2 regions of the Arthrobacter sp. Y3221087 genome follow, and region 1 is predicted to be linked to the other one. Evidence: riboswitches for the same ligand, from Rfam matches in the RefSeq annotation. Region 1 holds a riboswitch; the other holds the start of a gene.
The links. Region 1 has a riboswitch for cyclic di-AMP ahead of AC5RUO_RS08010 (LysM peptidoglycan-binding domain-containing protein). Riboswitches for the same ligand answer to the same signal wherever they lie in the genome.
Positions count from the first base shown of each region.

Region 2: linked by a shared signal. The riboswitch ahead of AC5RUO_RS17425 (C40 family peptidase) and the one ahead of AC5RUO_RS08010 (LysM peptidoglycan-binding domain-containing protein) in region 1 are both predicted to bind cyclic di-AMP.

Region 1 is NZ_JBNHFE010000001.1:1,678,954-1,683,158, reverse strand. It holds gene AC5RUO_RS08020 (TraR/DksA family transcriptional regulator) at 1-274, opposite strand, end outside; gene AC5RUO_RS08015 (aggregation-promoting factor C-terminal-like domain-containing protein) at 296-1,648, opposite strand; cyclic di-AMP (ydaO/yuaA leader) riboswitch at 1,929-2,099, shown strand; gene AC5RUO_RS08010 (LysM peptidoglycan-binding domain-containing protein) at 2,103-2,960, shown strand; gene AC5RUO_RS08005 (protein adenylyltransferase SelO) at 3,096-4,205, opposite strand, start outside.
Region 2 is NZ_JBNHFE010000007.1:122,073-126,277, reverse strand. It holds gene AC5RUO_RS17435 (iron-dependent transcriptional repressor DtxR) at 1-592, shown strand, start outside; cyclic di-AMP (ydaO/yuaA leader) riboswitch at 723-942, shown strand; gene AC5RUO_RS17430 (M23 family metallopeptidase) at 953-1,774, shown strand; cyclic di-AMP (ydaO/yuaA leader) riboswitch at 1,903-2,081, shown strand; gene AC5RUO_RS17425 (C40 family peptidase) at 2,152-2,835, shown strand; gene AC5RUO_RS17420 (NlpC/P60 family protein) at 2,996-3,769, shown strand; gene AC5RUO_RS17415 (HNH endonuclease) at 4,060-4,205, shown strand, end outside.

The DNA of each region.
Region 1 (4,205 bases):
CGCAGACGGCGCAGGTGCCATAGGTTCCGGCGTCCAGCCGGGCGAGGGCGGCCTCCACCTGGTCCAGGCCGGCGGCGCTCTGCTTCAGGAGTGCGGCCGCCTGGGACAGCTCGAAAGCGATCGTGGCGCCCTCGGGATCGTGTTCGTCGTCGACGTTTGAATTGAGCCGGGCCGAACTGGCCGAGGCGATGTCCGCGCGAAGGTCCGGAAGCAGCGCAGCCTTCCGCTTCCGCTCCTCCTCGAGCAGCACCCGGAACCGCTCAAAATCTGGCATGGAGAAAGCCTAGCGCGCCTCTCAGTACCAGTTCCTGGCTACGGAATGGTCCCACGCCGCGCAGGGTGTACGGTAGCGGTCCCGGATATACCCGAGCCCCCACTCGATCTGCGTACGGTAGCTGGTAAGCCAGTCGCTGCCGGCGCTTCCCAGCTTGCCGGGCGGCAGGGCCTGCGGAATCCCATAGGCCCCGGAGTAGGGGTTGGTGGCGGTGGTCAGCCAGTTTGATTCCTTGGTCCAGAGCTGGGCGAGGCACAGGAACTGGTCCTGGCCCCAGCCGTAGGCTGCAAGGCGGCCGGAGGCGTAGCTCTTGGCCGCAGCGGGATCGTTGACGGAGCCGCCTGGAACGGAGGGCACGACGACGGCGGGCGGGCCGGGGATCGCAGGCGCCGGGGCAAGAGGGGCGGGGTTCGCCGGCGCCGGGTTCACGGGAGCAGGATTTACCGGGGCCGGATTTAGCGGCGCGGGATTCGCTGGCACCGGCGCTGCCGGGACCGGGTTTGCCGGAGCGGGAGGTCTTTGAGCACCGGCAGGAGCAGCATCTGCAGCTGCCTGCCGGCGGGCCTGCTCCTCGGCAGCGGCTCGTTTAGCAGCCTGGGCCGCCTCATAGGCTGCAAGCGCCGCCTGGCCTTGCCGGTATTCGCCCTCGAGCGCCGCCGTCGTGCCCTTGAGGGACGCCAGCTGCGCGGTCAGCTCTCCGCTGCGCCGCTGCTCTTCGGCGACCTGGCGGGCCACCGCGTCCTGGGCGGAACGGGCAGTGTCCAGCTTGGCCTTCGCCTCTCCGGACAGGCGTTCGCGCTCCGCCCTGGCGGTCTTTTCCTGCTCCCCCAGCGCAGCGGTGGCTTTGCCGGCGGCCTCCGCCCGGCTGACCAAATCCGCGGTCTTGGCTCCCACCACCTCAACGACGTTGAGCCCGTGGATGCTGTTGTTCTCCAGAGCTTCCAGTGCCACAAAGAATCCCATGGTGGTTCCGCCGGTCTTGTACGATCTGGCGGCCAGCGCACCAACGGCCTGTTGATGCCGCTGCAACTCCGCGTCCGCCTGGGCAGCCCGGCCTGCGAGGGCATCCACCCTGGCCGTTGCGGCCTGCAGGGCGGCATCCGCCAGTGCATAGTCGGCTGCGGAGGCCACGGCGGCCGTCCCGAGCGCTTCGGACTCGGACCGCAGGCCTTGAAGCAGGCCCGTGATGTTCTCGATCTCGGCCGCCTTCCGGGCTTCAGACTGCTGCGCCTTCTGAACGTCTTCCCACGATGGGTACCCGCCCGGCGGAGGCTCATCCGCGGCCGCCGGAAGCACGGCAGCGGGGCCGGCGAGGGCAAGTGCCAGCAGCCCTGCCAGCAACGGGGGCTTGAACATGCTTCCGGTCAGGCGCATAGCTCCGAAGCTTAGCGGGTTTCAACACGAGGTTGAGGGTTGGACAGCCTCCCCCCGCTACCTTTATAGATTTGTGACATGAATAACAAGCCACGCCAGCTGCCAAATATCACGCGAGGTCAGAAAGGTGTGCTAGTACCTCCATACGATTGCTTAATACGATAGAAGCGCCTCGTATGTTACCCAAACGTGACAATTGCTCCGCGGTCGGGTTATGGTCTTCAGGTGTCCCTCCCAAACGGGACATTCCCATCAGTATGCCGAGCCCTGCCACTGACCCGGGATTCAACCGCTTTCCAGCTGGCAGGGACGGGGGAACCAAGTTTCCACGGCCGTTACGGCCTTGGGGTTAAGTCGATAGCGCCTCCGTCCATTGTGGGCGGTTGCCTTCGGCCGGGTATCTCCAACCCGAACCCGACAGCTCACCCCGCAGGCATGGGAGAGGCGATCACACGTGTCAAAAAATTTCCCTACCGCCCGTCACCGCGCGACTCCGGCCCGCTCAATCGCGCTCCAGGGCTTGGCTGCTTCCGCAAAGTCCCAGGCACGGACGCTCAGCCGTCCGGTGCTCGCAGTTGCCGCTGCGTCCGGCATTGCGTTCGGTGTTGGAGCTCCCGCCCATGCAGGCGTGACCGGCCCGGATACCACCGAAACCGCTAGCGTCCAGGCGTACAGCGCTCCGGCAGCCGCAGTGGCTGCCCCCGCTGCCGCAGTCCCTGCCGCCGGCAACGTCTACACCGTGGTTTCCGGAGACACCCTGGGCGCCATCTCGGCCGCTCACGGCGTCAGCCTGAACGATGTGCTGGCCGCCAACGGCCTGGACATCTCCACCATCATCTACCCCGGTGACCAGATCACCATTCCGGGCGCCGGCTACGTGGCACCTGCCGCTGCTCCTGCCCCGGCCGCACCTGCCCTGGCGAACACCGGCTCCACCGTGAACTATGCCTCCGCGGCCGTTGCCCCGGCTCCGGCCCCGGCTCCCGCACCTGCCGCGACCGGCACCGGCACCGGTGCAGCCATCCTGGCTTCCGCCTACGGCCAGCTGGGCGTGCAGCAGGACTGCACCGCCATGGTGGAGAAGGCCCTCCGCTCCGTCGGCAAGTCCGTCGGTGACCTGGCTCCCGGCCAGTTCTACCAGTACGGCACCACCGTGGGCACCCCCGCCCCCGGCGACCTGGTGATCACTGCAGGCCACGTGGGCGTCTACGCCGGCGACGGCCAGGTTGTCAGCGGCGGCGTGGACGGCTACAAGACCGAAGTCCACTCCATCAGCTGGCTCGGCGGAGCTTCCTTCGTCCGGGTAGCGTAGTTACCCCGCGCAACTGAAGCAGCCGCACCAAGAGCTGCGCACAGAAGGGCGGCAGCCGGGAAGACCCGGCTGCCGCCCTTGTCGTATTTAACGTGTTGCCACCGGGGCCCCGCCGCCACTTTGCGGCTCAGCCTGTCACGTGCCGCAGAACGTCATGTACTTGCCGAAGTCTTCCGGCGCGCCTTCGGCGTAACGTTCCAGCCCGGGTCGCTCTTCGTAAGGGGCGCCCACTGCTTCAAGGAGCCTGGTAAGCGGCTCCAGGTCGCCGCCGGTGGCCGCAGCGAGAGCCTCTTCCACCAGATGGTTGCGCGGAATGTACACAGGATTCACCCGGTCCATCCGGTCCGCATCCGGCTTCATGGACCGCCAGCGCCCGGCCCAGGCGTCGAATGCTGCCAGGTCCATGACCATGCCCCGGACAGGCCTGTCATTTCCACGCGCTGCTTCGCCCAGGTTGCGGAAGAACCGCGTGTAGTCCACCGGGCCGTCCTTCAGGATCGCAACCACCCCGTCCACCAGTTCGGATGCCGCTTCGGCCTCAGGGCTTCCCGCGGGGCTGCCGGGCAGGCCCAGCTTGGTCCTCATCCCGTCGAACCAAGCATCGCTGTACTGCCTGCGGAATTCGCCCAGCGCCTCCACGGCGGGAGCGACGGCCTGCTCCTGATCCTCGTTGATCAGCGGAAGGATCGACTCGGCGAGGCGCGCCAGGTTCCATTCGGCAATAACAGGCTGGTTGGCGTAGGCGTACCGCCCGCCCACGTCAATGGAGCTGTAGACGGCGGCGGGATTGAAATCGTCCATGAACGCACAGGGCCCGTAGTCGATGGTCTCGCCGGAAATGGTCATGTTGTCCGTGTTCATCACGCCGTGGACGAAGCCCACCAGCATCCATTGCGCCACCAGCGCGGCCTGGGCCGACACCACCGCCCGGAAAAGCGCAAGATACGGATTCTCAGCTTTAGCGGCGGCGGGGTAATGCCGGCTGATGGCGTGGTCCGCCAGGCGGCGCAGCAGCTCGAGGTTGTCCGTGGCCCGCGCATACTGGAAACTCCCCACCCGCAGGTGGCTGCTGGCCACCCGGGCCAGGACTGCCCCGGGCAGCATCTCGTCCCGGCGCACCAGGCGTCCGGTGCCGACGACGGCGAGAGACCTGGTGGTGGGAATCCCCAGCGCGTGCATTGCCTCACTGACGAGGTATTCCCGGAGCATGGGCCCGACGACGGCACGCCCGTCACCTGCACGCGC
Region 2 (4,205 bases), on a different contig from region 1:
CCACTCGGGTCCCACGGTGTCCCAGACCATCGGCAGGATGGAGCGCGACGGCCTGGTTGTGGTCTCCGGCGACCGGCACCTGGAGCTCACTGAAGTCGGCCGCAAGCGCGCCACCGAGGTCATGCGCAAGCATCGCCTGGCCGAGCGGCTCCTGGCCGACGTGATCGGGCTGGACTGGGCTTATGTGCACGACGAAGCCTGCCGCTGGGAGCACGTGATGAGCGAGCGGGTGGAGCGGCGCATCTACGAGATGCTGGACCATCCCACCGAATCGCCGTACGGCAATCCGATTCCGGGCCTTGCCGCACTTGGTGGCCAGCCCGCACTTGCCTCCAGCGATACGGTGACGAGCCTCCTGGAAGCCATGAAGTCCTACGGGCCTGCGTCGGAGGTCACGGTCAGCCGGCTGGCAGAGCCCATCCAGGTGGAGCCGGAACTGCTGTCCCAGCTCGATGAGGGAGGCATCCGCCCAGGCGCCGCGGTAACTCTTGAACGTGTGGGCGACTACATCTCGGTCCGCGTGCCCGGCATTGAAGGCGCTCTGGAACTCCCGCCGGAGGTTGCCGCGCACGTGTTCGTTCACGTTCGCTAGGAAGGCCGACCGCCCGGTGTGACGCCGGTAACGCCAAGATAACGGAATTGTTACCTAGGGCCTTAAGCCCCTATAGTTGAACCAAGCGTTGATACAAAAGCGTTACCTGATCCGGAGCCGAGCTCTGCCAGCGGATCAGGAGCACGAGTCACTAACTGGCAGAGGCGGGGGAACCACAAGCGGCAGCGGGGGACTGCCTTGGGGTGAAGTCCGTCAGCAGCAAGCCTCTTCCAGTGAAGGAATCCCTCAGCGGATATCTCTGTGCCGAAGCTTGCTTACGGCGGACCGGGTCTTTGCACTCTCTGACCCGAATCCGACAGCTAACTTCGCAGGCTTTCCAGAGAGGAATCCTTCTTGTCCATGCAGACCTCCAGGGGGCGCCGCCGCGCCGCTGGCCCCGCTTCGGCGCCGCGCGTCGCCGAAGTCATCCACACGGAGCGCCCCCGCGATCTCCACCGTGATGCGCGGCGCCGTCGGGGTCCGTTCCGGCAGATCACCGAGTTCGCCTCGGCGAGCGGCATCGGCCAGAAGGCCGGCATGGCACTCGCCGCCACCGGCCTGGTGCTCACCGTTACTGTTCCGGCCACCAGCCCAGTCATGGCCACCGGCGAGACGGGCATTGCGCCTGTTGCGGCCGCCGCCGTCACCCCGCAGCCCGCTATCTCCGCCGAAGCCGGAGCGCAGATCGACTTCAGCCGCTCGGCCGTAGTGACCCAGGCGGATCCAGACGGCAAGCTCAAGCAGCTCCTGAGCGCCCAGTCCGCCGGCGCTGTTTCCCGCGCCGCATCCACCGGAAGCCTGGGCGCCCCGCTGGCGTCGCTGACCACAGCCTCGCCCTTCGGTTACCGCGTCAGCCCCATCACGGGTGGATCCGGCGACTTCCACCGCGGGCAGGACTACGTTGCCCAGTGCGGGACCTCGGTTCTCGCGGCTGCCACCGGCACCGTGACGTTCGTCGGCTGGCACCAGTTCGGCGGCGGCAACCGCGTGGTGATCGACCACGGAAACGGCCTGGAGACCACGTACAACCACCTCTCGTCCTTCAATGTGACTGAGGGCCAGACGGTCTCGCGCGGCGAGGTTGTGGCACTGAGCGGAACCACCGGAGCCTCCACCGGATGCCACCTGCACTTTGAGGTGCAGGTCAACGGCGAAGTAGTGGATCCGACGGGCTGGCTCTAGTCAAATGATTGCCGACTCTCGAATTGCCGTGACCAGCCGTGACCTTAATGTGACATTCAGTCAAAACTCCTGTACCGTCTAACTCGCGTCAACTTTTCCGAAGTTGACGCTCTTGTGCGGATTGCCTAACTCTGCCACCGCTCAAGGTCCGTTCGCATTTCATCGTCTGGCAGGGGCGGGGGAACCAATTTTGGCCTTCTTCACGGAAGGCCTTGGGGTTAAGTCGCAAAGCTTCCTTGAAGCGGCGCGGCCGGGTGACTCCCATCCGAATCCGACAGCTCACCTCGCAGGCATTGGGAGAGGCTACCTTCGTGTCTTCACGCCATAATTCTGCGCGCCACCGTGCGCAACCGGTCCGTACCAACCCTTTGGACGCCGTGTCCAAGGCTGTTAGTGCCAACGCCGGGACAGTGGGTCGCCAGGCTGCTGTTGTTGCAGCCGCTTCCGGCCTTGTCCTTGCCATGGGGCTGCCGGCCACCGCGGACACCACCGCCGGTGTCTCCGCTTCCACCGAGTCGGGTTCCGCGCAGACAGCACTTGCAGTCACCGCAGCACCTACCGCCACCGTTTCCTTCGAGCGCCCGGTGGTCACCACCGTCGCCGCTCCCGTTGTTGAACGCGTGACCGTGCAGTCAACCTCCGACGACGAGGACGAGACCGCCACTTCCGCCGAGTCAACGGCGTCAACCGCGGCAGAAAAGGTTGTTGCGACCGCCGCTTCTGCGGCCACCACCGGACTCGCCGCCATCGCCTACACGGGCATTGGCAGCCCCTACGTCTGGGGTGGCACCAGCCCCACCTCCGGTTGGGATTGCTCGGGCTTCACCCAGTGGGTTTACGCCCAGGCCGGCATCAGCATCCCGCGCGTGAACGCATGGACCGCCATGACCCCCACCTCCACCCCCCAGCCGGGTGACCTGGTGATGCAGAACGGCGGTGCACACGTCGGCATCTACGTCGGCAACGGCATGATGATCAGCGCACTCAACCCCTCCCAGGGCACTCTGCTGCACTCCGTCGCCGCCACCGGCACCTCCTCCTTCTACACCCTCGCAGGCTAATAGTTCTTGGGGCTTCGGCCCCGGGAACTATTTCTTTGCCCGCACTTTTTCGCTAAACCACCATCCCCGTTCGGGGCGCGCCGACGTACCCCCAAGATGCCGGCGCGTCCAAAACTCTCGGGTTGCCCACAGGCCCCGAGGTAATCGAAAGAGAGAACTGATGACTACTCGTGCTACCGCACGGCACCGTGCCGAGGTCACCAAAACCAGCTCGATCGCCGTCATTGCCAAGGCTGTGGGCGACAACGCCGGCGGCGTAGGTCGCCAGGCCGCCGTGATCGCTGCGGCCTCCGGCCTGGTGCTGACCAGCGGCGTCGCCGCCAACGCCGCCGACGCCAATATCCAGCGTGACTCCGCTCCGGCGTCCGCCCTGGAAGTTGAATCGGCCATCGAAGCTCCCATCTCCGCTGCTTCCACCATCGCCATCACCTACGAGAAGCCTGCCGTGACCACCACGCCGGCGCCCGTGGTCGTGGAAGAGCCCGAGGTTGTGGTAGAGGAAGCCGCGCCGGCGGCCCCTGCCCCGGTTGCCCAGACCGCTCCCGCTCCGAAGGTCACCGCCAAGGTTTCTGCTGCGTCTGCTCCTGCCGCGCCGGCTTCCGCCAGCGGCAAGGCTGCAGCCATCCTGTCCGCCGCCTACGCCCAGCTGGGTGTCATGCAGGACTGCACCATGCTGGTGACCAACTCCCTGGCGGCCGTTGGCATCAACTTCCACGACTGGCCTGCAGGCTACCTGTCACTGGGCCGCACGGTGAGCGCTGCCGAAGCCCAGCCCGGCGACCTGATCTACTACGCTGATGGCGGCGCCGGCATGGCGCACATTGCTGTCTACGCAGGCAACGGCCAGGCGGTCCACGGCGGCTACAACGGCAACCAGACGGTGGTCTTCAGCGCCAACGTTGGCTCCGGCCCGGTTTTCATCCGCGTCAACTAGTCCCCGCGTCCCCGGCCGGCGCCCCCGACGGCCGGCGATGGAGGAAGGACCCCTGCCCACAAAGCAGGGGTCCTTTCCCTTTTAAGGGAAGCAGGCGGGGCCTGCGGCCGGTCCGTGCGGAGGGCTCCAGGAGATGGCCTGCCAGCGGACGGATCAAATGCCTTCCCGAGGGCGATTAGCTGATAGTGCGCTTCTGTGTTTACTCTTGTGGTGTCGATCCATAGCCCGGACATGCCGAGGGCAGCCGGCCCTCGTGCCCCTGACGGGTGCGGCCGTGAAGAGGTACGTGCATGCGCACTCTCGTTCTGAATGCTGGATATGAACCGCTGGCGGTTGTCACTTTCCGCCGGGCGCTGGTGCTTGTGCTCACGGGCAAGGCGAGCGTGGTGGCCGAAGGGGACGACCCCGTGGTAGGTCCACAGGAAATACTGGGCCG